Regions from separate parts of the Microbulbifer magnicolonia genome, predicted to be linked through region 3. Evidence: predicted binding sites of a transcription regulator. Region 3 holds the regulator's gene; each other region holds the start of a gene.

Evidence for each region. Region 3 encodes sigma-54, which starts transcription at its own class of promoters, with help from an activator protein. Its sites were predicted from a motif close to TGGCACANNNNTTGCNNT; they were not measured.
Region 1: a site for sigma-54 is predicted at 3,983-4,000, ahead of nirB (nitrite reductase large subunit NirB). Genes of this name have one in related genera too.
Region 2: a site for sigma-54 is predicted at 2,628-2,645, ahead of RRF64_RS17360 (alginate export family protein). Genes of this name have one in related genera too.

Annotation. Positions count from the first base shown of each region.
Region 1 covers NZ_JAYEFD010000001.1:1,853,098-1,860,106, forward strand. The annotation lists gene RRF64_RS08095 (CmpA/NrtA family ABC transporter substrate-binding protein) at 1-233, shown strand, start outside; gene RRF64_RS08100 (NarK family nitrate/nitrite MFS transporter) at 461-1,936, shown strand; gene RRF64_RS08105 (bifunctional protein-serine/threonine kinase/phosphatase) at 1,926-3,758, shown strand; gene nirB (nitrite reductase large subunit NirB) at 4,133-6,661, shown strand; gene nirD (nitrite reductase small subunit NirD) at 6,963-7,009, shown strand, end outside.
Region 2 covers NZ_JAYEFD010000005.1:28,206-35,214, reverse strand. The annotation lists gene RRF64_RS17370 (DUF3108 domain-containing protein) at 105-824, shown strand; gene RRF64_RS17365 (outer membrane protein transport protein) at 1,061-2,443, shown strand; gene RRF64_RS17360 (alginate export family protein) at 2,863-4,083, shown strand; gene RRF64_RS17355 (M2 family metallopeptidase) at 4,879-6,753, opposite strand.
Region 3 covers NZ_JAYEFD010000001.1:1,562,856-1,569,864, reverse strand. The annotation lists gene RRF64_RS06930 (HPr family phosphocarrier protein) at 1-145, opposite strand, end outside; gene rapZ (RNase adapter RapZ) at 320-1,225, opposite strand; gene ptsN (PTS IIA-like nitrogen regulatory protein PtsN) at 1,353-1,814, opposite strand; gene hpf (ribosome hibernation-promoting factor, HPF/YfiA family) at 1,818-2,108, opposite strand; gene RRF64_RS06910 (RNA polymerase factor sigma-54) at 2,419-3,867, opposite strand; gene lptB (LPS export ABC transporter ATP-binding protein) at 4,061-4,786, opposite strand; gene lptA (lipopolysaccharide transport periplasmic protein LptA) at 5,019-5,570, opposite strand; gene lptC (LPS export ABC transporter periplasmic protein LptC) at 5,557-6,123, opposite strand; gene RRF64_RS06890 (KdsC family phosphatase) at 6,123-6,674, opposite strand; gene RRF64_RS06885 (KpsF/GutQ family sugar-phosphate isomerase) at 6,925-7,009, opposite strand, start outside.

The DNA.
Region 1 (7,009 bases), 290 kb from region 3:
TGCCGTCACTCGCGGACCGGCTGTACCGGCGCCGCGACGCCGAAGCCGCGACCAATCCCGGCTGGCACCTGTTCGCCCACAGCGGCAACGAATTGGGTTGCCCGACCGCGAGCAAGGCCATGCAAATGCTGGAGTTGTGCCGGGACTTCTCGCCGGTCAGCGCCGGCGCCGAACAGGCCTTCCGCCCGGAGCTGTACCAGCAGACGGTGGAATTCCTGCGCTGTCAGAAATAGCGGCGCGTTGATTGAATTCGGCAGATTAATGGAATGGCACAGTTATTGAATAACGAATAAAGGAAATTGAGATTCGCGAGTCCACTCGCCGTCGAATCTATACAGGCGATTTTTCAGTTCGCCAGGCAAATCCATACACGGACAACGAAGTCCACCGGCAGCGGCCGCCAGGCCGCACCCGTGGGCTTTTTTTGTGCCCGCGGAAAAACCAATAAAAGGAAATGCGCATGTCCAGCACAACTCTGAACCTTTTTTCCTTCCGCGGGAAAATCAAGATACTCCACCTGACCTGGGTGGCCTTCTTTATCACCTTCTTTGCCTGGTTCAACCACGCCCCGCTGCTGATGGCCATTGCCGACAGCCTGGCGCTGACCAAGGATCAGGTGAAAACCCTGTTGATCCTGAACGTGGCACTGACGATACCCGCGCGCATTGTCATCGGCATGCTGACGGATAAATACGGCCCGCGGCTGACCTACTCGGTACTGCTCGCGGTCGGCAGTGTGCCCTGCTTTATCTTCGCGCTCGCCGACAACTTCGCGCAGGCGGCGCTGGGGCGCTTCCTGCTCGGTTTTATCGGCGCCGGCTTCGTGGTTGGCATCCGCATGGTGTCCGAGTGGTTCCCCGCCCGACAGCTGGGCACCGCCGAGGGCATCTACGGCGGCTGGGGCAATTTCGGCTCCGCCGCCGCGGCCATGAGCCTGCCGACCATTGCGCTGCTGTTCGGCGGCGACGCTCCCGGACACGAGGGCTGGCGCTACGCGATCGGTCTCACCGGTGCAATCGCGCTCGTCTACAGCTTTGTCTACTACGCCTCGGTGACCGACACGCCCAAGGGTTCCACCTACTTCAAGCCGAAGAAGATCGGCGCCATGGAGGTCACCAGCCCCGGCGACTTCGCACTGCTGCTGATCATGAAGGTGCCGATGTACGCGGCACTGGCCCTGCTGACCTGGAAACTGTCGGCGGGTGTGGGCATCGTCTCCGATTTCTGGGCGACCGCCATTTACGGCGGGCTCGCGCTGCTGTACCTGCTGGATGCGCGCAAGACCTTCAGTATCAACCGCGAAATCTTCAGCCATCCGCCGGCGCCGATTCACCGCTACAAATTCAAACAGGTCGCGGTGCTGAACCTGCTCTATTTCGCCACCTTCGGCTCCGAACTGGCGGTGGTGTCCATGCTGCCGCTGTTTTTTTCCGAAACCTTCACGCTGGACCCGGTCCAGGCCGGCCTGGTGGCCAGTGCCTATGCCTTTATGAACCTGATGTCGCGCCCGGCGGGCGGCCTGATCAGTGACCGCTGCGGGCGCAGGCCGACACTGCTGATCCTGACCGCGGGCCTCGCGCTCGGCTATTTCACCATGAGCCTGATCGACGCCCAGTGGCCGCTGTACATGGCGGTGGTGGCGGCCATGGCCTGCTCCTTCTTCGTGCAGGCCGGCGAGGGCGCGGTGTTTGCGGTGGTGCCGCTGATCAAGCGCCGCCTGACCGGACAGATTGCCGGCATGACCGGCGCCTACGGCAATGTGGGTGCCGTCTTCTACCTGACGGTGCTCAGCCTGGTGTCCTATCAGGTCTTCTTCCTGGTGATCGCCGCCACCGCGATGCTCGGCTTCGCGGCTCTGTTGCTGCTGGAGGAGCCCGAGGGGCAGATGGCCGAAGTCCTGCCCGACGGCAGCGTGTCCCTGATCGATGTCGCCTGACCTGGGAACGCCGGGCATTTCCGCTTCGCGCGCTGAAGGCTCCGGCTCGGCGTGCGGACCGCAGGCCCGCCCGGACGCGGCGCTGGCATTTTCCAGCGCCTCAGTCGCCGGCCGCCGCAAGTTCAATGACGACGCCTGTGCCGTCTGCAATGCGGACGGCGCGGACCTGCGCCGCCGCGGCGCCCTGGCCGCGGTGGCCGACGGTGTCGCCAGCGCCGAGGCTGGTGGCGCGGCGGCGCGCGCCGCCATCAGCGGTTTTCTCGCCGATTTCTACAGCACACCGGAAACCTGGTCGGTAAAGTACGCCGCCGCGCGCGTTCTGCACTCGCTGAACAGCTGGCTGTTTCGCCAGGGCGGCGGCAGCAGCGATATTCGTCAGGGCTGGCTCACCACCTTCTCCGCGGTGATATTCAAGGGCACCAGCGCGCACCTGATCCATATCGGCGACTCGCGCATCTACCGCCTGCGTGCGGGCCAGCTCGAGTGCCTGACCCGCGATCACAGCCGCACCCTGGGCCATGGCCGCACCTTCCTGAGCCGCGCCCTGGGAATGGATGCCCACGTGGAGATCGATTATCGCCGCGAGGAGTTGCAGGCCGGCGATATCTTTCTGCTCAGCAGTGACGGGGTGCACGATTACCTGCCGGCGGAAATCGTCGGCGAAATACTGCACGACAGGGGCGCTGCTGCCGCCCTGGCACTGGTGGACGCCGCCATGGCCGGCGGCTCCAGTGACAATCTAAGTGCGGTGGTGTGCCGGGTTCAGCGCGTTGAAACGCCGAGCGCAGATGACCTGCTGAGTCACAGCCGCCAGCTGCCCTTCCCGCCGGAACTGCGCCCGGGCAACAGGCTCGACGGTTACCTGATACTGCAGGAGCTGCACGCGAGCAGCCGCAGCCAGCTGTATCTGGCGCGGGATACGGAGAGCGGGCGGGACGAGAAAAATGGGCGGGACCAAGAAAAAAATGGTCGGGTCGGAGAAAATGGAGAGTTGCGCGCGATCAAGACCCCGTCGATCAATTTCAGCGACGACCCCGCCTATATCGAGCGCTTTATTGCCGAGGAGTGGACCGGCCGCCGCCTGGATCACCCGGGCATTATCAAGATATTTCCTCCCAAACCCGGCCGCCAGTTTCTCTACCATGTGCTGGAATATATCGACGGCCAGAACCTGCGCCAGTGGATGCAGTTGCACCCCCATCCGGACATAGAACAGGTGCGGGAAATGATCGCCCAGCTGGTCAGCGCCCTGCGCCGCCTGCAGCGTATGGAAATCGTGCACGGGGACCTGAAGCCGGAAAATATCATGGTGGCAGGCGACGGCCGCCTGAAACTGATCGATCTGGGCGGTGCCGACGGTCCCGGTTTGCGCGAACAGCTGAACCTCGACGGCGAGGCACCGCCGGGCAGCAAGAATTACGCCGCGCCGGAATACTTCTTCGGCGACAGCCCCAGCCACCGCTCGGATATCTTCTCCCTCGGCGTTATCGCCTACGAGTTGCTCACCGGCCACTACCCCTACCGCGAGCACGCGGGCTTCCACCACTACCAGCTGAAGAGCTATGCCGGCCTGCAATACATCAGCGCCCGCGAGCACCGCGACGATATTCCCGAGTGGATCGACGGCGCCCTGCGCAGGGCCTGCGCACCGGATCCCAGAAACCGCTACCCGGCGCTGTCGGAATTCGTGCACGACCTGCAGACACCGAATCCGGCTTTTGCCCGCGAGGGGGAGCGGCCGCTGATTGAGCGCAATCCGCTGCTGTTCTGGCAGATGGTCGCGCTGTTGCTGCTGCTGTCGCACCTGCTTTATCTGCTGTAGGAGCGGCGGGGCGGTCATCCGCCGGTGGCCGCGATAGATCTTTGCGCCGTCAGACATCGATCGCGGCCATGGGCCGCTCCCGGCCGGACCGCTCCTACAAATTCTGCCGCTCCCACAAGAGAAAAGGCACCATCGCAGAGCATTCATTTTCCGGGCGCACCAACTTATCGCAATGCGAACATCACCATTGACCGCCAACGCCGGAAATACCGTGTCTTTCGTCTTGGCACAAAGTTTGAATAGTTTTCAGTACCAACACAATTTACCCCCTAATGAGGCAACGGCGCCTGGACTCTTCGGCAGAAGAGGAGGCGCCCGTGCCAAGTCACCGCCCCCTCCTTCCCTGCCGAAACTACAGAATAGATGGCAGGACTATGGTCAAGCAAAAACTTATCGTTATCGGCAACGGCATGGTGGGTCACCACTTCCTCGAGCAGCTGGCCGCGCGGCCGGAAAAGGCGCTGTTCGAGGTCACCGTCTTCTGCGCCGAACCCAGGCCCGCCTACGACCGCGTACACCTGTCCGAATATTTCGCCGGCCGCTCCGCAGAAGATCTCGCCATGGGCAAGATCGAGCAGTACCGCGACTGGGGTTTCGAACTGCTGCTGAACGACGCCGCCGTCGCGATCGACCGGGAAAACAGGACAGTTACTTCTGCCAGCGGTATCGAGCAAAGCTACGACCGCCTGGTGCTCGCCACCGGCTCCTATCCCTTCGTGCCGCCAATTCCGGGCCACGAACACGAGAAGTGTTTCGTCTATCGCACCATCGAGGACCTGGACGCAATCCGCGCAGCCAGTGCAGGCGGCTCAGTTGGCGTCGTCGTGGGCGGCGGTCTGCTGGGGCTGGAGGCGGCCAATGCCTTGCGTGAACTCGGGCTCGAGGCCCATGTAGTCGAGTTCGCGCCGGGACTGATGTCGGTACAGCTGGACGCCGGCGGCTCGGCGCTGCTGAAGAACAAGATCGAGGACCTGGGTGTTACCGTGCACACCAGCACCGCCACCGAACTGATCGAGGCGGTGGACGGCCGCCTGCGCATGCGCTTTCAAGGGGAGCGTGAACTCCTTACCGACCTGATCGTGTTTTCCGCCGGTATCCGCCCGGAAGACAAACTGGCGAAAGCCGCCGGCCTCGAAATCGGCGAGCGCGGCGGTATCGCCGTCGACGAGTCCTGCCGCACCTCCGACCAGAATATTTTCGCCATCGGCGAGTGCGCCCTGTACAACAATTTTATCTACGGCCTGGTGGCCCCGGGCTACACCATGGCGCGCACCGCGCTGGCGCAGCTGTGCGGCGAAACCAGCCAGGTCTTCACCGGTGCCGACATGAGCACCAAGCTGAAACTGCTCGGCGTGGAGGTGGGCTCCATCGGCGACGCCCACGGCCGCGCCGAGGGCGCCGCGGCCATCACTTTTGTCGACGAGCAGAGCGGTGTCTACAAGCGCATGATCACCGACGCCGATGGCAAGAAGCTGCTCGGTGCGGTGCTGGTCGGCGATACCGGTGACTACGATCAGCTGCTGCAGTATCACCTGAACGCTATCGATCTGCCCGAGCACCCGGAGCGGCTGATACTGCCCGCGGTCGACGGCGCCGCACCGGCGCTGGGCGCCGGCGCCCTGCCGGCGACGGCCACCATCTGCTCCTGCCACAACGTCAGCAAGGGGCAGATTGTCGATGCGGTGGCCGGTGGCTGCTGTTCGCTCGCCGACGTCAAGGATGCGACCAGGGCCTCCACCGGCTGCGGCGGCTGCGCGGCGCTGCTGAAAAATGTCGTCGACGAGGAGCTGGCGGCGCTGGGCATGGAGGTCAACAACCACCTGTGTGCCCACTTCCCCTTCACGCGCCAGGAGCTGTTCCATCTGGTGCAGGTGGAGGAAATAAAGACCTTCGATGAACTGCTGCAGAAACACGGCAGCGGCCGCGGCTGCGAGATCTGCAAGCCGGCAGTCGCGTCCATTCTCGCTTCACTCTGGAACGAGCATATCCACAGGAAACCGCACGTCGGCCTGCAGGACACCAACGACACCTTTATGGCCAATATGCAGAAGAACGGCAGCTACTCCGTGGTGCCGCGGATACCCGGCGGCGAGATAACCCCGGACAAGCTGATCGCGGTCGGCCAGGTGGCGAAAAAATACGATCTCTATACCAAGATCACCGGCGGTCAGCGCATCGACCTGTTCGGCGCGCGTCTGGAGCAGCTGCCGCTGATCTGGCGCGAGCTGATCGACGCCGGTTTCGAGACCGGCCACGCCTACGGCAAATCCCTGCGCACGGTGAAATCCTGTGTCGGCAGTACCTGGTGCCGCTTCGGTGTACAGGACAGTGTCGCCATGGCGCTGCTGATCGAGAACCGCTACAAGGGCCTGCGTTCGCCGCACAAGATCAAGATGGCCGTGTCCGGCTGCACCCGCGAGTGCGCCGAGGCGCAGAGCAAGGATGTGGGCGTGATCGCCACGGAGAAGGGCTGGAACCTGTTCGTGTGCGGCAACGGCGGCATGCGGCCGCGCCACGCGGACCTGTTTGCCACCGATCTCGACGACGAGACCCTGATCAAATATATCGACCGCTTCCTGATGTTCTACGTGCGCACCGCGGACAAACTGCAGCGCACCTCCGTGTGGCTGGAGAATCTCGAGGGCGGCCTCGACTACCTGCGCCAAGTCATTATCGACGACAGGCTCGGCATAGGCGCGGAACTCGAAGCACAGATGGCGAGGGTGGTCGACACCTACCAGTGCGAGTGGAAGACCGCGATCGAGGACCCGGAAATGCTCAAGCGTTTCCGCCAGTTTGTGAACAGCGACGTGCCGGACGAGAAAATCGCCTTCGTCCAGGAGCGCGGCCAGCCGCGGCCGGCGCGGCAGGGGGAAATTGTCAGGATCGCCGAGCCTGCTTGAGTTTTTACAGAGAATCGGGCTCTGTGGCGGCCCTGCTACCGGTGGCTGTTTGCGGGACACGGGCTGGGCGCCCCCCCTAAATACATCCCTGTAGGCTTGTCGGCGAGGTCCCTCTCGCCGACAGTCCCGCAAACAGCCACCGGCAACAGAGCCTTCGCATCACGAGCATCGTCATTCCGGCGCAGGCCGGAATCCAGGGCTACGGAGTGCATCACTGCATGCCGGTACCGGATCAAGCCCGGCATAGACTCTGCACCGGCATGACGAATGACTTCTAAGGCTAAATATCCAGGAGCAAACCATGAACCGAGTTGCCATAACCCACACCCAGTGGCTGCCGATCTGCCA
Region 2 (7,009 bases), on a different contig from region 3:
TTTTCGATCAACCCAGGGTCCCGCCACCCGTGGCGGGCCGCCGCTCCGCGCACAAAGCTGCGCTTTGTAAACGCGCGACGCGGTCCAGACATCAGGAGGTCGCCGTGCCAGCGCGCTTTATCGCCTTGTTACTCCTTTTCCTTTCCGGTCAGATCCTGGCTGCCGAACTCAAACCTTTTTCCGCCACCTACACCGCCAGCTATAACGGCATCGGTGTCACCGCCACCCGCGAGCTTTCCGGCCGCAACAACAGCTGGCGGCTGGACTTCAACGCCGATTCCCTGTTCGCCGACATACGCGAATACTCACGCTTCGGCATCGAGCAAGGCCGCCTGATCCCACAGCATTACGAGTACCACAGAACCGGACTGGGGCGCGACAAACACACGGTGCTGAACTTTGAACCGAAAGAGGGGGAACCGGCGCAGCGGCGGGTCGTCAATGTTTCCAACGCCAAAAGAACCCTGGAGAACGCCCCGGAAAATGTGCTGGATAAAATCAACTACCCGCTGCAACTGGCCCTCGACGTTGCCAACAAAAAAAAGGATCTCGAATACCAGGTTGCCGACGGCAGAAAAATCCGCGAATACAAGTTCACCGTTGCGGGAACCGAAAAGCTGCAAACACCACTGGGGCTAATTGAAACCATCAAGGTCGAGCGCGTGCGGGACGGAGATTCGGAACGCGAAACAATCATCTGGCTTGCACCAAAATGGAACTACGCCCTGGTGAAACTGATGCAACAGGAAGAAGATGGCGAAACCTACCAAATCGCCTTGACCAAATTATCCATCGACGGAAAAAACATCGCGTCGAGTCAATAAAATTCCTTTCCACTTCTAAAAGTCGAAAAAAAATCGCGACATTCGATAGATTTTTCGGCTTTTTGTCTTTATAAAGTCGCCCGTTTCCACTGTTGGCGGTGTTTGGCGTTGCTAGACTTTTTTGACAGGGAACAAATTACGAAAACGGAAGGCGTCAAAAAACGTCTTCCTGCCATATATCAGTATTTCCCAATTCTGCGTGTGGCTTTCTGTAATCAGCAATAGAGTGGGATCTCATGAACAAGACATTTCTGCGCCGCGCAGTTTTGGCTGCCGCAATCAGCTCCGCGTCCAGCGGCGCCATGGCCGCAGGTTTTTACCTGCAGGAAACCAGCACTTCCGGTCTGGGCCGCGCCTTCGCAGCAGAGAATGCTATCGGTGACAACGCCGCCATCCTCGCGCGCAACCCGGCCGGCTCCGCTCTGTTCAAGGAAATCAGCATTTCCGGCGGCGTGTCCTACATCAATCCGGAAATCGACGCAGCGGGGGACGTCACCTACTTCCTCCCGAATCCCATAACTGGCGGCTTCATTCCGCTGGAACCGATCCCCATCAAAGACGACGATTACTCGCCCAGCGCATTTATACCCAACGCCTACCTGGCATTGCCGATCGACGACTGCTGGTCCTTTGGCCTCTCCATGTACACCACCTATGGATTGGAAACCGATTTTTCCAGCGACTGGCTGGTGACCACCATCGCCGACAAGACAGAACTGCTGACCGTCAATATCGCGCCCTCAGTGGCATACGACTACAACGATCAATTCAGCATCGGTCTGGCAGTCAACTTCCTGTACGCCGATGCGACCCTGAAAACCAAATTCCCGTCCAACTTCCCATTGGATCCATCCGCATCCAACACGTCGATTTTGGATTACGACAATGCGGATGACTGGGATGTGAGCTGGAGCATCGGCGCCCTGTGGAACATTACCGATCGCACCCGCTTCGGTATCTCCTACCACGCGGAGCTCGATCCCGAGCTCGAGGGCGATGTAAATTCTGACATACTGCCCACGGCGCTGATCCCGACCTTGCCGCCTTTCCATAACGCCGATGGCAATGTCACCCTGGATCTGCCGGACACATGGGAGCTGGGCCTGTACCACCGCTTCGACAACTACTGGGGTATTGCCCTCGGCGCCATGTGGACCGACTGGGACGACTTTGAACGCCTCGAGGCCTTTGTCCCGGAAGGCGGTGCACCGTTTGACCCGCTGCTGTTCAAGGAAGAAAACTTCTCGAGCGGTTGGCGCTACAGCATCGCCGGCGAATACTATCCGTGCGAAGAGGTCACCTGGCGCATCGGCTACGCCTACGACGAAGGTGCGGCCCGCGACGGTCTCAATCCGGATGAGCCGACAGCCAATGCGCTCGGACTACCGGTCACCTGGCGCACCCTGTCCATTCCGGACACCGATCGCCAGTGGGTAACCTTCGGCGGCACCTACAAGTTCAACAATCAGCTGAGCATCGACGGTGGCTTTGCCTACCTGTGGGGCGATGACGAAACCATCCAGGAAATCACACCGATTCCAGTTCCCACTTACTTCGACGGCGGCACCACCAACATCGAAGCCTGGCTGGCTGGTGTTTCCCTGAACTACACTTGGTGATTGCGCCCAGTTAACCTGGCGAGCAGGAGGGCCGTACATTCGTGTACGGCCCTTTTTGTTGCGCGCACGTTTTGTTGCCCGCGAATCGCACCAATATGGATCCTCGACTCTGCTGCGGGACGGCCGCTCCGCACTGAAAAGGCGCCGCTGCCATAATCAATACCAATAGGGGCCCCCGCCCTGCTGGCACACTCTGTGCATCGATTCTCTGGCAAGGCGTCGAACTCCAGCCATCCATTTTGCTAACGGACGGCATCTCGCGATTTAACTTTCACCGCGGCTTGCACACCATAACTGTTCCGATCGCGTAGCGCGGCGGGACCTGAGCAGAGGCGCTCACTGACTCACTGTCTTTCGACAGTTGTCTGTGAGCGCCTTTTTTTATGCCGGCGACTTCCTGCCGGCCACCAATCGGGGAGATGCTGAAGATGCTAGGGAAGAAATCGATTTGCTGTGGGCTGCTTTCATTGATCGCAGCAGCCGGAAACACAGCGGCAGCCACGGCCGGCGGCACAGACGAACCCGCCGAAGTTACCGCTGCGACTGTGTCAGAGGCTCTCGCCTTCGGCAAGATTACACTGGGACTGCGCGCACGCAGTGAACTGGTGGATACAGACGGGCTGGAGACAGTGGATCTGACCAGCCTGAAGACCCGCCTGACTTATGAATCGGCACTCTTTCAGGGATTTCGCGCACTGATCGAAATGGACGATGTCACTCACCTGAGCGATTTCGAAGGCGGCGTGGCGGACCCGGCGGGTACGGAAATCAACCAGGCATCCTTGTCCTATACCATCGGCGGCACGACGATCAAGTATGGCCGCCAGCGTATACTGCTGGATAACCAGCGTTTTGTTGGCGGTGTCGGCTTCCGCCAGAACGAGCAGACTTATGACGGCCTCAGCATCAGCGATAGCAGTCTGGCCAATACGACGCTGTTTCTCGCCCATATAGACAATATCAACCGCATCTTTGGCGAGGACAGCCCTGTCGGCGACCACGAGAATGACTCTTACTTGTTGAACGCCAAATACAGCGGTTTGAGTGCCGGGTCTATAACGGCCTATGCCTATCTGCTCGATAACGAGAGCGCCCCCGCTTTTTCCACCGACACCTATGGACTGCGCTTCGCGGGAGCGACCGGCGCCGCGAGCTACGTGCTGGAGTATGCCGCCCAGTCAGCCGCTGCCGACAACCCGTCCAACTTCGATGCAGCCTATTTACTCGCCGAAGCCGGCTATAAACTCGGCCCGGTAACGCTGAAAGGTGGTTATGAGCTGCTGGGTGCCGATGGCGACGAGGGCCAGTTCATCACGCCGCTTGCGACTCTGCACAAGTTCCAGGGTTGGAACGACATGTTTCTCGGTGGCGGTAGCGGCAATATTGTCGGAGGTATCGAAGACGTCTATGCGACACTGGGCACCGCGTTGGCGGGAGTCAAGCTTTCACTCAATTACCACCAGCTCAGCTCTGACGATACGGATGCTTCCGGCATGGACAAGCTTGGCAGCGAATACGGGTTTGAAGTCGGAGGGAAAGTCGGCTTTGCAGAATTGAGCCTTCAGTACAGCAGCTATATTGCCGAAGAATACAGTGTGGACACGGACAAACTGTGGCTGACCGCCCAAGCCCAGTTCTGATCGGAAAATAAATTAACTCGCTGACTGACCAAACCTGTTGGAGTGACCATAATGATGGCCCCTGTTTATTTTTATTATTCTCAGAATAAAAAAGACCCGGCAAGACCGTAATGCTGTTCACTTAAGCGGAAATCGGAATGCGAAGGGCCTGATTCCGGCTAGTAGCTTGCGAGACTGTCGGCCGGAGGGACCCGGCCGACAAGCCTACAGGGATGTATTCACGGCGTGTCTCGCAAGCCACTAGCCGGTAGCTGGGCCGCCTCGGTGCCGGATATGGCTTCGCTTAACTGGACTGCATTTCGATAAAAACCGGGAATTTCAATTTCTGGGCCGGCACTAGGCTTCTAACTCGCCATCCATGGCGCGACAGCAGTGTGTTCGATCCGGCCCCGGCCCGGCCAGTCCGGCCGCTCCACGTATTCGCGGCGCCTTCGGCCCATGGCCGGTCGAGTAACTGCGCAGCGAGCATGCTCGCTCAGCGCGCGCGCCCGAAATCCTGTAGTGGTATTGAACATCGCGTTAGCCATCCATGGCGCGACATATGTGTGTTCGATCCGGCCCCGGCCCGGCCAGTCCGGCCGCTCCATGTATTCGCGGCGCCTTCGGCCCCTGGCCGGTCGAGTAACTGCGCAGCGAGCAGTGCTCGCTGTTCGCGCAGGCCCCAAATCCTTGTCGGTATTGAGCTTCTAACTCGCCATCCATGGCGCGGCAGCAGTGTGTTCGATCCGGCCCCGGCCCGGCCATCCTTGGCCGGTCGAGTAACTGCGCAGCGAGCAGTGCTCGCTGTTCGCGCAGTTACTCCCAGCCGCACTGGCGGTCTTTGTTCTGCTCTTCCAGGTAGGCCATCAGCGGCTGGAAGTAGTCGATGATCGCCGAGGCGTCCAGTTCGCGCTGGCCGGTCAGGGCTTCCATCGCATCCGGCCAGGGCTTGCTCGCGCCCATCGCCAGCATGTTGCGCAGTTTTTCACCGGCCGCGGCATTGTTGTAGATCGAGCAGCGGTGCAGCGGACCTGTCTCACCGGCAGCCTCGCAGAGAGCGCGGTGGAACTGGAACTGCTGGATGCGCGCGAGGAAATAGCGCGCGTAGGGTGTGTTACCCGGAATATGGTATTTCGCACCCGGATCGAAGTTGGCTTCGGTGCGGGCTACCGGCGCCTGGATACCCTGGTAGTCCTCGCGCAGCTGCCACCAGGCCTTGTTGTAATCACCCGGCTGCACTTCGCCGTTGAATACCTGCCAGCGCCACTTGTCGACCAGCAGCCCGAATGGCAGGAAGGCGATCTTGTCCAGCGCCTGCTGCATCAGGAAGCCGATGTCCTTGCTCTCGTCCGGTACCTCATCCATCAGACCGATTTCCTTCAGGTACTTCGGCGTGATGGAGAGCGCAATGGTGTCGCCCACGGCCTCATGGAAACCGTCGTTGGCGCCCTCTTTGTACAGGAACGGCTGCTCCTTGTAGATGCGCTGATAGAAGTTGTGGCCCAGCTCGTGGTGAACGGTCACCAGGTCCTCACCAGTCTTGTTGATGCACATCTTGATGCGGATATCGTCCTGGCCATCCATGTTCCAGGCGCTCGCGTGGCAGACCACGTCGCGGTCGCGCGGCTGGGTGAACTGGGAGCGCTCCCAGAAGGTTTCCGGCAGCGGTTTGAAGCCCAGTGAGGTAAAGAACCGCTCACCGACCTTGACCATTTCCTTTTCATCCATACCTGACTGCTCGATCAGCTCGGTCAGGTCGTAAGGTGCCTCCATGTCATCGTCCTTGACGACGTCATAGATGTTGCCCCACTCCTGCGCCCACATATTGCCGAGCAGGTGCGCCGGGATCTTGCCGTTGGGCGGCACCACATCGTCGCCGTAGCGCTCGTTCAGCTTGGCGCGCACATGGCAGTGCAGCGCTTTATACAGTGGCTTGACCTTGTTCCACTGCGCATCCATATCCGCAGCGAAGGCATCGGGCTCCATGTCGTACTTGGAGCGCCAGAAGGTGCTCAGGTTGTCGTAACCGAGCTCCCGCGCGCCGGCATTGCCGATCTCCACCTGGCGCTCATACAGCGGCTTCATCGGCGGCGCGACCTTGCGCCAGCCGACCCAGACCTCTTCCAGCAACTTCGGATCGCGATTGTTGGCCATGATCTGGCCCATCTCGGTCAGGGTGTAGCACTTCTCCTTACCCTCTTCCTCGCGGCAGTATTTGCCGGCACCGTACATGCCCTGCATCTTGGAGCCGATCTGGGCCAGTTCCGCGGTCAGCGCCGGATCCTTGGGCGCCGGGAACACCAGGCCCTGCTTCAGCATGGTCAGTTGACGGCGGGTGTCCGGATCCAGGTCCAGGTCGTTGAACTTGGCCGCCTCGGAGGCGAGTTCCACCGCCATAGCGGTGTAGCGCTCGGAGGCCAGGGCCTCGACGTACTGGGAGTCGACATTGATATAGGTGGAGGCCAGCCAGCTCGCGTGACTCACCTCTTCCGCCATCTTCTCGAGGCGCTCCTGGGCGCTCTGCAGGAACGCCTTGGCGTCCTCGGCCGTCAGCTGGCCGGTCTCCGCCGGGCTGCTGACTTCGGCTGCAGCGGTCGTCGCCGCCTCCTGAACCGGTTCCTGCTGGGCCTGTTTGTTATCGCATCCCGCGAGCGCTACTGCCGCGGCAATGACAAGAGCTATCTTCTTCATCGGCTCCCTCTAATCGTTATTGGATATGGTTTTGGTTGTCGCCGTTTATAGCATAAGCGCAGCGGAGGCAGGGACGTGAACACCTTTCACCGGGTTATATCGGCATAAAATTCCCCGCGCTGCCAGGATTTCGGGGAAAAATCCCGCATTGTTCGCACAGCTGGCGATTCACGTGGCAAGAGGACAAAAGAGGACAATAGGGAACGGTAACTCGGCCCGGGGCCAGGTCGGCAGGAATGCCAGGGGGAAGAAGGGG
Region 3 (7,009 bases):
CCATCACGCTCTTGCCATCCACGGATTTGCCCTGGCAATGCACTTTGACGTTGGCGGAGAAGCGCGCCGAAGTCTGGGCAAACTTGCTTGCTGCGCGGGCGTGAAGGCCGAGCTTGTTGATAATCAGGAGGCGGCTTTTCTGCATGGGCGGTTCAGGCGTTCTGTTGCTGGTAACTTGCTTCACAGTGCGGCACATGGATGTGCCGCCGCGGCCGTAGGCCGGCGCGAGCCCGCGAAATGCCAGCAGTTCCATGTGTCTGCGCGGGCAACTCGCGGGCGACATCAAAATAGAGCATGGATGCTCTATTTTGATGTCAGGTTAAGAGATCTGCTGCTCGCGGTGGCGGATCTGCACATTGTCGAACTGGTGGGCAAAGGTCTTCGCCAGCTGCTCCACCATGTATACGGAGCGGTGGCGGCCGCCGGTGCAGCCGACGGAGATGCAGGTGTAGCTGCGGTTGCTGCGCTGATAGGACGGCAGCCAGTGCTGCAGGAATTCGGTGATATCCCGCTCCATTTTGTCCGTCTCGGGATGCGTGCGCAGGTACTCGATCACCTCAGCATCCAGGCCGGTTTTCTGGCGCAGCTCCGCCACCCAGTAGGGGTTGGGCAGGCAGCGCAGATCGAAAACCAGATCCGCGTCCACCGGTACCCCGTGTTTGAAGCCGAAGGACTGGAACAGTATCGCCATGCCTTCCGTTCCGTCGCCGACGACGCGGGTTTTGATCAGGTCGCGCAGCTGGTGCAGGCTGAGGCTGCTGGTATCGATCACCATGTCGGCCATTGCGGAGATAGGCGCGAGCAGCTCCTTTTCCCGGTTGAGGGCTTCCAGCAGGTGGGTGCGGTTGTCGCTGAGGGGGTGTTTGCGCCGGGTTTCGCTGAAGCGCTGTACCAGCACCGGCGCGCGCGCATCCAGGTAGATCACATCGCACTGGACGCCGCTCGCGCGCAGTGATTCGATCACCTGCGGCGCCTGCTGCACGTCCTGCCAGAGATTGCGCGCGTCTATCCCCAGGGCCAGGCGGGGGCTGCCCAGCGCGCGTTGGGAATTGTCCAGAGCGTTTTGGGTTTCGTCGATCGGCGGCTGTTCGCGCACCCGCTTGACGAGTTCGGGCAGCAGGCTCGCGGGCAGGTTGTCGATGCAGTTGAAGCCGACATCCTCCAGCAACTGCAGCGCCGAGCTTTTTCCGGAGCCCGAGCGACCACTGATAATTACCAAACGCATAGGGGAATTCCTTTCTTCACGCAGCGCGTTGTGTCCGGCACGCAACATGCCGCCCCGGTTAAGTGATTTGGAGCGGTGGTAGCGCCGATCCCGTCACTGGGGAGCGTTCTGCTTATTCGGTTACAGATTATGCAGCGGCGGCACTGTCGATGGCCAGTGCGTAAAGCTCATCGCCGCTCTGGGCCTGGCGCAGTTTTTCCCTTACGCGGCTGTCCGAGAAGAGGGCGGCAATCTCGGCCAGGGTCTCCAGGTGTTCCTGCTCGGCGTCTTCGGGGACCAGCAGGGCAAACAGCAGGTCTACCGGCTGGCGGTCTGCGGCGTCGAAATCAATGGCTGGATCGGTGGTACAGAGCACGCCGATCGGCCGCTCGCAGCCGGGCAGACGGCAGTGGGGAATCGCAACGCCATCGCCGATACCGGTTGAGCCGAGGCGCTCGCGGGCGATCAATTGGTTGAAGATAGTGTCGGAGTCGTGTTGTGGATATTGTTCGGCAATGGCCTGGGCAATATTGAGCAGCAACTTTTTTTTGCTACTCCCCGCCAGATGGCAAAGGCTCAGGCGGGGAGAGAGTAATGCTTCCAATGTCATAGTTCAGCGGTGGTTCTGCAACTTCTCTTTGTGTTTCTTCAGTTGGCGGTCCAGCTTGTCGGCGAGCGCGTCGATGGCCGCGTACATGTCTTTGTCTTCGGAGCCGGCGCAGAGGTCGTGTCCGTTGATGTGCACTCTGGCTTCGGCTTTCTGAATCAGTTTTTCGACGGATAGGATTACCTGGGCAGTGGTAATGTTGTCGTAGTGTCGGGACAGCCTTTCCAGCTTGGATTCGCAGTAATCGCGCATGGGCGGAGTGACATCGACGTGGTGGCCACTAATGTTGATCTGCATGGATTTCTCCTTATCGGGTGCATCTCATACCGGCACTACCTTCCGTTTGGGCGGCAACCCTACTAGGAAGTGCGCCAGAATGGAAGGATACACTCAAAGTTCGGAGATTGGTCGCGGTCCGGGTGGCAATGGGCGCCCGGCTGTTTGCGACCAGGGTTTCCCCTAGGGTCGACACCATTTGGGGTGACCGCGGCGCGGTAATTGTTGCCGGATGCTGACAGGGCAGCTGAACGGGTGTCGGGATGCCGGGGCCGCACGGCCGCCGTTGTGGCCATTCCGGTCGGGTGCGCTGTCTGGTCGGCAAGCGGCGCTAAATCAGGCGCTTGCGTTCGCTGGAAGACGGGATGCCCATGGACTCGCGGTACTTGGCCACGGTGCGGCGGGCGACCTGGATGCCCTGCTTGTCCAGTTCCTGGGTGATCTTGTTGTCGGACAACGGCTTGCGCGGCGTTTCGGCGTCGATCAGCTTGCGAATCATCGCACGGATGGCGGTGGAGGAGGCATCTTCGCCGGAGTCGGTGCTGACGTGGCTGGAGAAGAAGTACTTCAGCTCGAAGACCCCGCGGGGCGTGAACATGTACTTCTGGGTGGTGACCCGGGAAATGGTGGACTCATGCATGCCGATGGTTTCCGCGATATCGGCGAGCACCATGGGCTTCATAGCCTCGGGACCCAGCTCGAAGAATCCCAGCTGTTTCTCGACGATGCAGGAGGCCACTTTCAATAGCGTCTCGTTGCGGCTCTGCAGGCTTTTGAGAAACCATCGTGCTTCCTGCAGGTGGTCGCGCAGGAAATTGTTGTCGCTGGAGTTGTCGGCGCGCCTGATCAGGGCCGCGTAGTCGCCGTTGATGCGCAGCCTGGGGGTGGTTTCTGGATTCAGCTCCACCAGCCAGCGCTGTTCGCGGCGGCGAACGATGATATCCGGCACCACATACTGCGGCTCCTCGCCGCCGAAAGCCTCGCCGGGATAGGGGGTCAGCGTCTGGATAAGGCGCATCACCTCGCCCAATTGGGCCTCGTTCAGCCGCGTGCGACGGCTGAGGCTGCGGAAGTCGCGTTTGCCGAGCAGATCCAGGTGGCGCTCGACCACCGTCTGTGCCTGCTCCAGCCAGGGCGTGGCGGCCGGCAGCTGGCGCAGTTGCAGCAGCAGGCACTCGCGCAGGTCGCGGGCACCGCAGCCGGCGGGCTCGAACTGCTGGATCGTCTTGAGCACGGCGAGGACTTCGTCCTCTTCGGCCTCAAGCGCGGCGGCGATTTCGCTCAGGGGTGTTTCCAGGAAGCCGCTCGGGGCGATGCCGTCGATCAGGTTCTCGCCGATCAGCTTGTCGAGTTCGGACAGGGTGGTGAGATTGAGCTGCCACAGCAGGTGGTCCTGCAGGCTGTCCGGCGCGGAATTGCGCTGTTCCAGTGCCAGTTCGTCCCCGTCGCCACCGCTGTAACTGCCGCCGCTGTAGATATCCTCCCAGCGGGTGTCCACCGGCAGCTCGTCGGGAATGTCCTGGCTCCAGTCGCTCTCGCCTTCCCCGCCACCGTCCGCAGCTTCGGCGGCCGTCGTGTGTTCCGGCGACGGATGTTCCTGGAGTGGCTCCCCGTGGGCGTGCTCGTCGCCGTCGATTTCCAGCAGCGGATTGCTGTCCAGCGCCGACTGCACTTCCTGCTGCAGATCCAGTGTCGACAGCTGCAGCAGCCGGATGGCCTGCTGCAGCTGAGGCGTCATGGTCAGCTGGGTGCCGAGCTTTAACTGGAGAGACTGCTTCATAGTGGGGAACTGCAGACCGAGGCGGCGGATGAATCTTCTGGAAATCCAGGACGCTGCAGACTAACCCTCCGATCGGCGGATTACAAGCAATAACTGTGCCGGAACGGCAGCTTGGTTTTGCGGTGGGTGTCGGGCGGCGGTGATGAAGTGTCGGTCACCGGCGGGAAACGGTGACCGCTGATTTGCGCGGGGCCTAAATCGTAAACTCGTGTCCCAAATACACTTCGCGCACCTGCTGGTTGGCGAGCACTTCCGCCGGTGTGCCGGCGGCGATGATGTGGCCCTCGCTGACGATATAGGCCGTCTCACAGATATCCAGCGTCTCGCGCACATTGTGGTCGGTGATCAGTACGCCGATACCGCGGTCGCGCAGGTGGCGGATGATCTGCTTGATGTCGTTGACCGAGATGGGGTCGACGCCGGCGAAGGGCTCGTCCAGCAGCACGAAGTCCGGGTCGGTGGCGAGTGCGCGCGCAATTTCCACACGGCGCCGCTCGCCGCCGGACAGGGCCATGCCGAGGCTGTTCTCGATATGGGTGATATTGAACTCCCGCAGCAGTTCCTGCACCTGCTGCAGGCGCTCGGCGCGGGACAGGTCTTTGCGCGTCTCGAGGATGGCGAGGATGTTGTCGCGCACCGACAGGCGGCGGAACACCGAGGCCTCCTGCGGCAGGTAGCCGATGCCCTTGCGCGCGCGCCCGTGCATGGACAGGCGGGTGATATCCTCCTCGTCGATCAGCACCTGGCCGGCGTCCGCCTGTACCAGGCCGGCGATCATGTAAAAGCAGGTGGTCTTGCCGGCGCCGTTGGGGCCGAGCAGGCCGACGATCTGGCCGCTGGTGACGCTGACGGAAACGTCCTGGACCACTTTTCTTTTCTTGTACTGTTTGGCGAGGTGTAACGCTTTCAGCGTTGGCATAGTGTGTTCCGAATTTGGTTCTGGCCCTGGCCCTGGCCCTGGCTCTGGCTCTGGCTCTGGAGCTGGAGCTGGAGCTGGCCCTGGACGGTGCTGTTGCCGGTGACCGTTGCTCAATAGCCTCATCGGGCCGCATTCCGGCCGCAGGCGCTTTTCCCGGACGGCCCCCGGCATCGGGGCCTTCGCATCTGGCTAAGGTGTTCTTTCCGAGTCCCGAGGGCGATTGCGCCCCGAGTTATTGGTCTTGCTGTGTGTCGCCGGCCTGCTGGCCGTTTTCCTTTTTCTCCGGCTTCCAGATCATCTCCACGCGGCCCTCTCCCGCCTGGCCCTGGGCCTGCATCTGTTCGCTGTTCAGGTCGTAATCGATCTTCTCGGCCGTCAGCGTATTGCCGTCGCGGTCCACGTGGGCGTCGCCGACGAGGTGCAGCTCGTCGGAAGTGACGGTGAACTCTATGCGCCGCGCGCGCGCCTTGACCGGATCCTGGCTCTGCTGCACCTGCTGCTGGAAGTGCGCCGGCTTGCCGGTGGCGATCACGCGGCTGATTTCACCCTGCGCATTGCCGTGCACTTCCACGCGGTCGGCGCGAATCTGCAGTGAGCCCTGGGTGATGACCACGTCGCCACTGTATATGGACAGGTTCTTGCTGCGGTCGGCTTCGAGTTTCTGGGCCTGCACGCGGATCGGCTGCTCGCGGTCATCGGGCAGCGCCTGAACCTGGGCGGTCAACGCGAGCAGGGCGGCGCTGGCGAGGGTCTGCAGGTGGCGGCAAAGGTTACTCGGTTTCATAGCTGCTCTTTACGTCGGAGAGGATTTCCACCCGGTCTTCTTTCAGGAAGGCGCGCAGGCCTCTGCCGGTGGTGCTGTTCGGGCCGGCGGTAATGGTAACAACTTTGTCCGTCTCGGCGAATTCCTCGCGGGGCTTGATGGTGATGCTCTGGGTGTTCAGTTTGATACCACCCGGCTTCGGCAGTTCGGTGATGAGGACGTCGCCGTGCAGCACTACGCGCTCGCCGTTGTTGTGCGCGACGCCGCGGCGGGACTCGGTGCGCCACTTGGGCTCGTGTTCCTGGTAGAAGAGTATACGCGGCTCGGTCAGGTCGGCGCGGTCGCGGCGCTCGAACTGGAAGAAGGTGATCTGGTCGGCGTCCACCCGGTAGGCGAGGGTGCCCTCCTGATTGAAGTGGCGCGTCTTGGCGTCGCGTATCACCAGGTCGGCGGCGCCCTTCTGCTGCTGTGGTGTCGGTTGCTTGCCGAGCAGCTGCTGGGGCGGGCTCTCGGAAAACCAGAGTCCGGCGCTGATCAGCAGCACGACGACGACCAGTGGCAGCCAGGTGCGCATCAGTGTTCTCCCGGGCCTGCGGGCAGATAGGGTGCCAGGGCGGCATCGAAGGTGCCCTGGACCTGCATGATGCGGTCGCACACTTCGCGCACCGCGCCCTCGCCGCCGCGGGCGGCGGTGACCCACAGCGCGCGCTCGCGCACCGGCGGCGCGGCGTCGGGTACGGATATGGGGCAGCCGATGCGGGTCATCACCAGCAGGTCGGGGTAGTCGTCGCCCATATAGGCGATATCCTCGAGGCGACAGGGCTCGTCCGCGAACAGTTCCTCGAGCGCGGCGAACTTGTCCTCGCGGCCCTGGATCAGCTTGCCGACCCCCAGGTCGTGCGCGCGCCGCTCCACCACCGCGCTGCGCCGGCCGGTAATGATGGCCACGCCCACACCGGATTTCTGCAGCATCTTGATGCCGTGGCCGTCCAGGGTGTTGAACGTCTTGAGCTCGTTGCCATTGTTGTCGAAGTAGAGTTTGCCGTCGGTCAGCACACCGTCCACGTCCAGTATCAGCCAGCGGACTTTTTTCAGGGCTTCGTTGAGTTTTTCTTCTGCAGTCACGGGTGTTCCTATATAAACAGTCGGGCGGCGCTGCTGCCGGTGGCCGTTTGCGGGACACGCAGTGAATACATCCCTGTACGCTCTCCACGGCCATCCCTGGCCGTGAAAGGTCCCGCAAACGGCCACCGGCATCAGCGCCTTCGCATCAAGTTCCAATAAACTTTTCGGGTCGTAGGGTGGATAAGCGCAGCGCATCCACCAAGGGCGGGCCTGTGGCCCGCATGCGGAGCTGGAGCTCCGCGCTCCCGGGTCAAATCACCCCGGCGCGCAGTATATCGTGCATATGCAGCACGCCGACGGGGTGGTGCGCCTCGTCCTCCACCACCAGGGCGGTG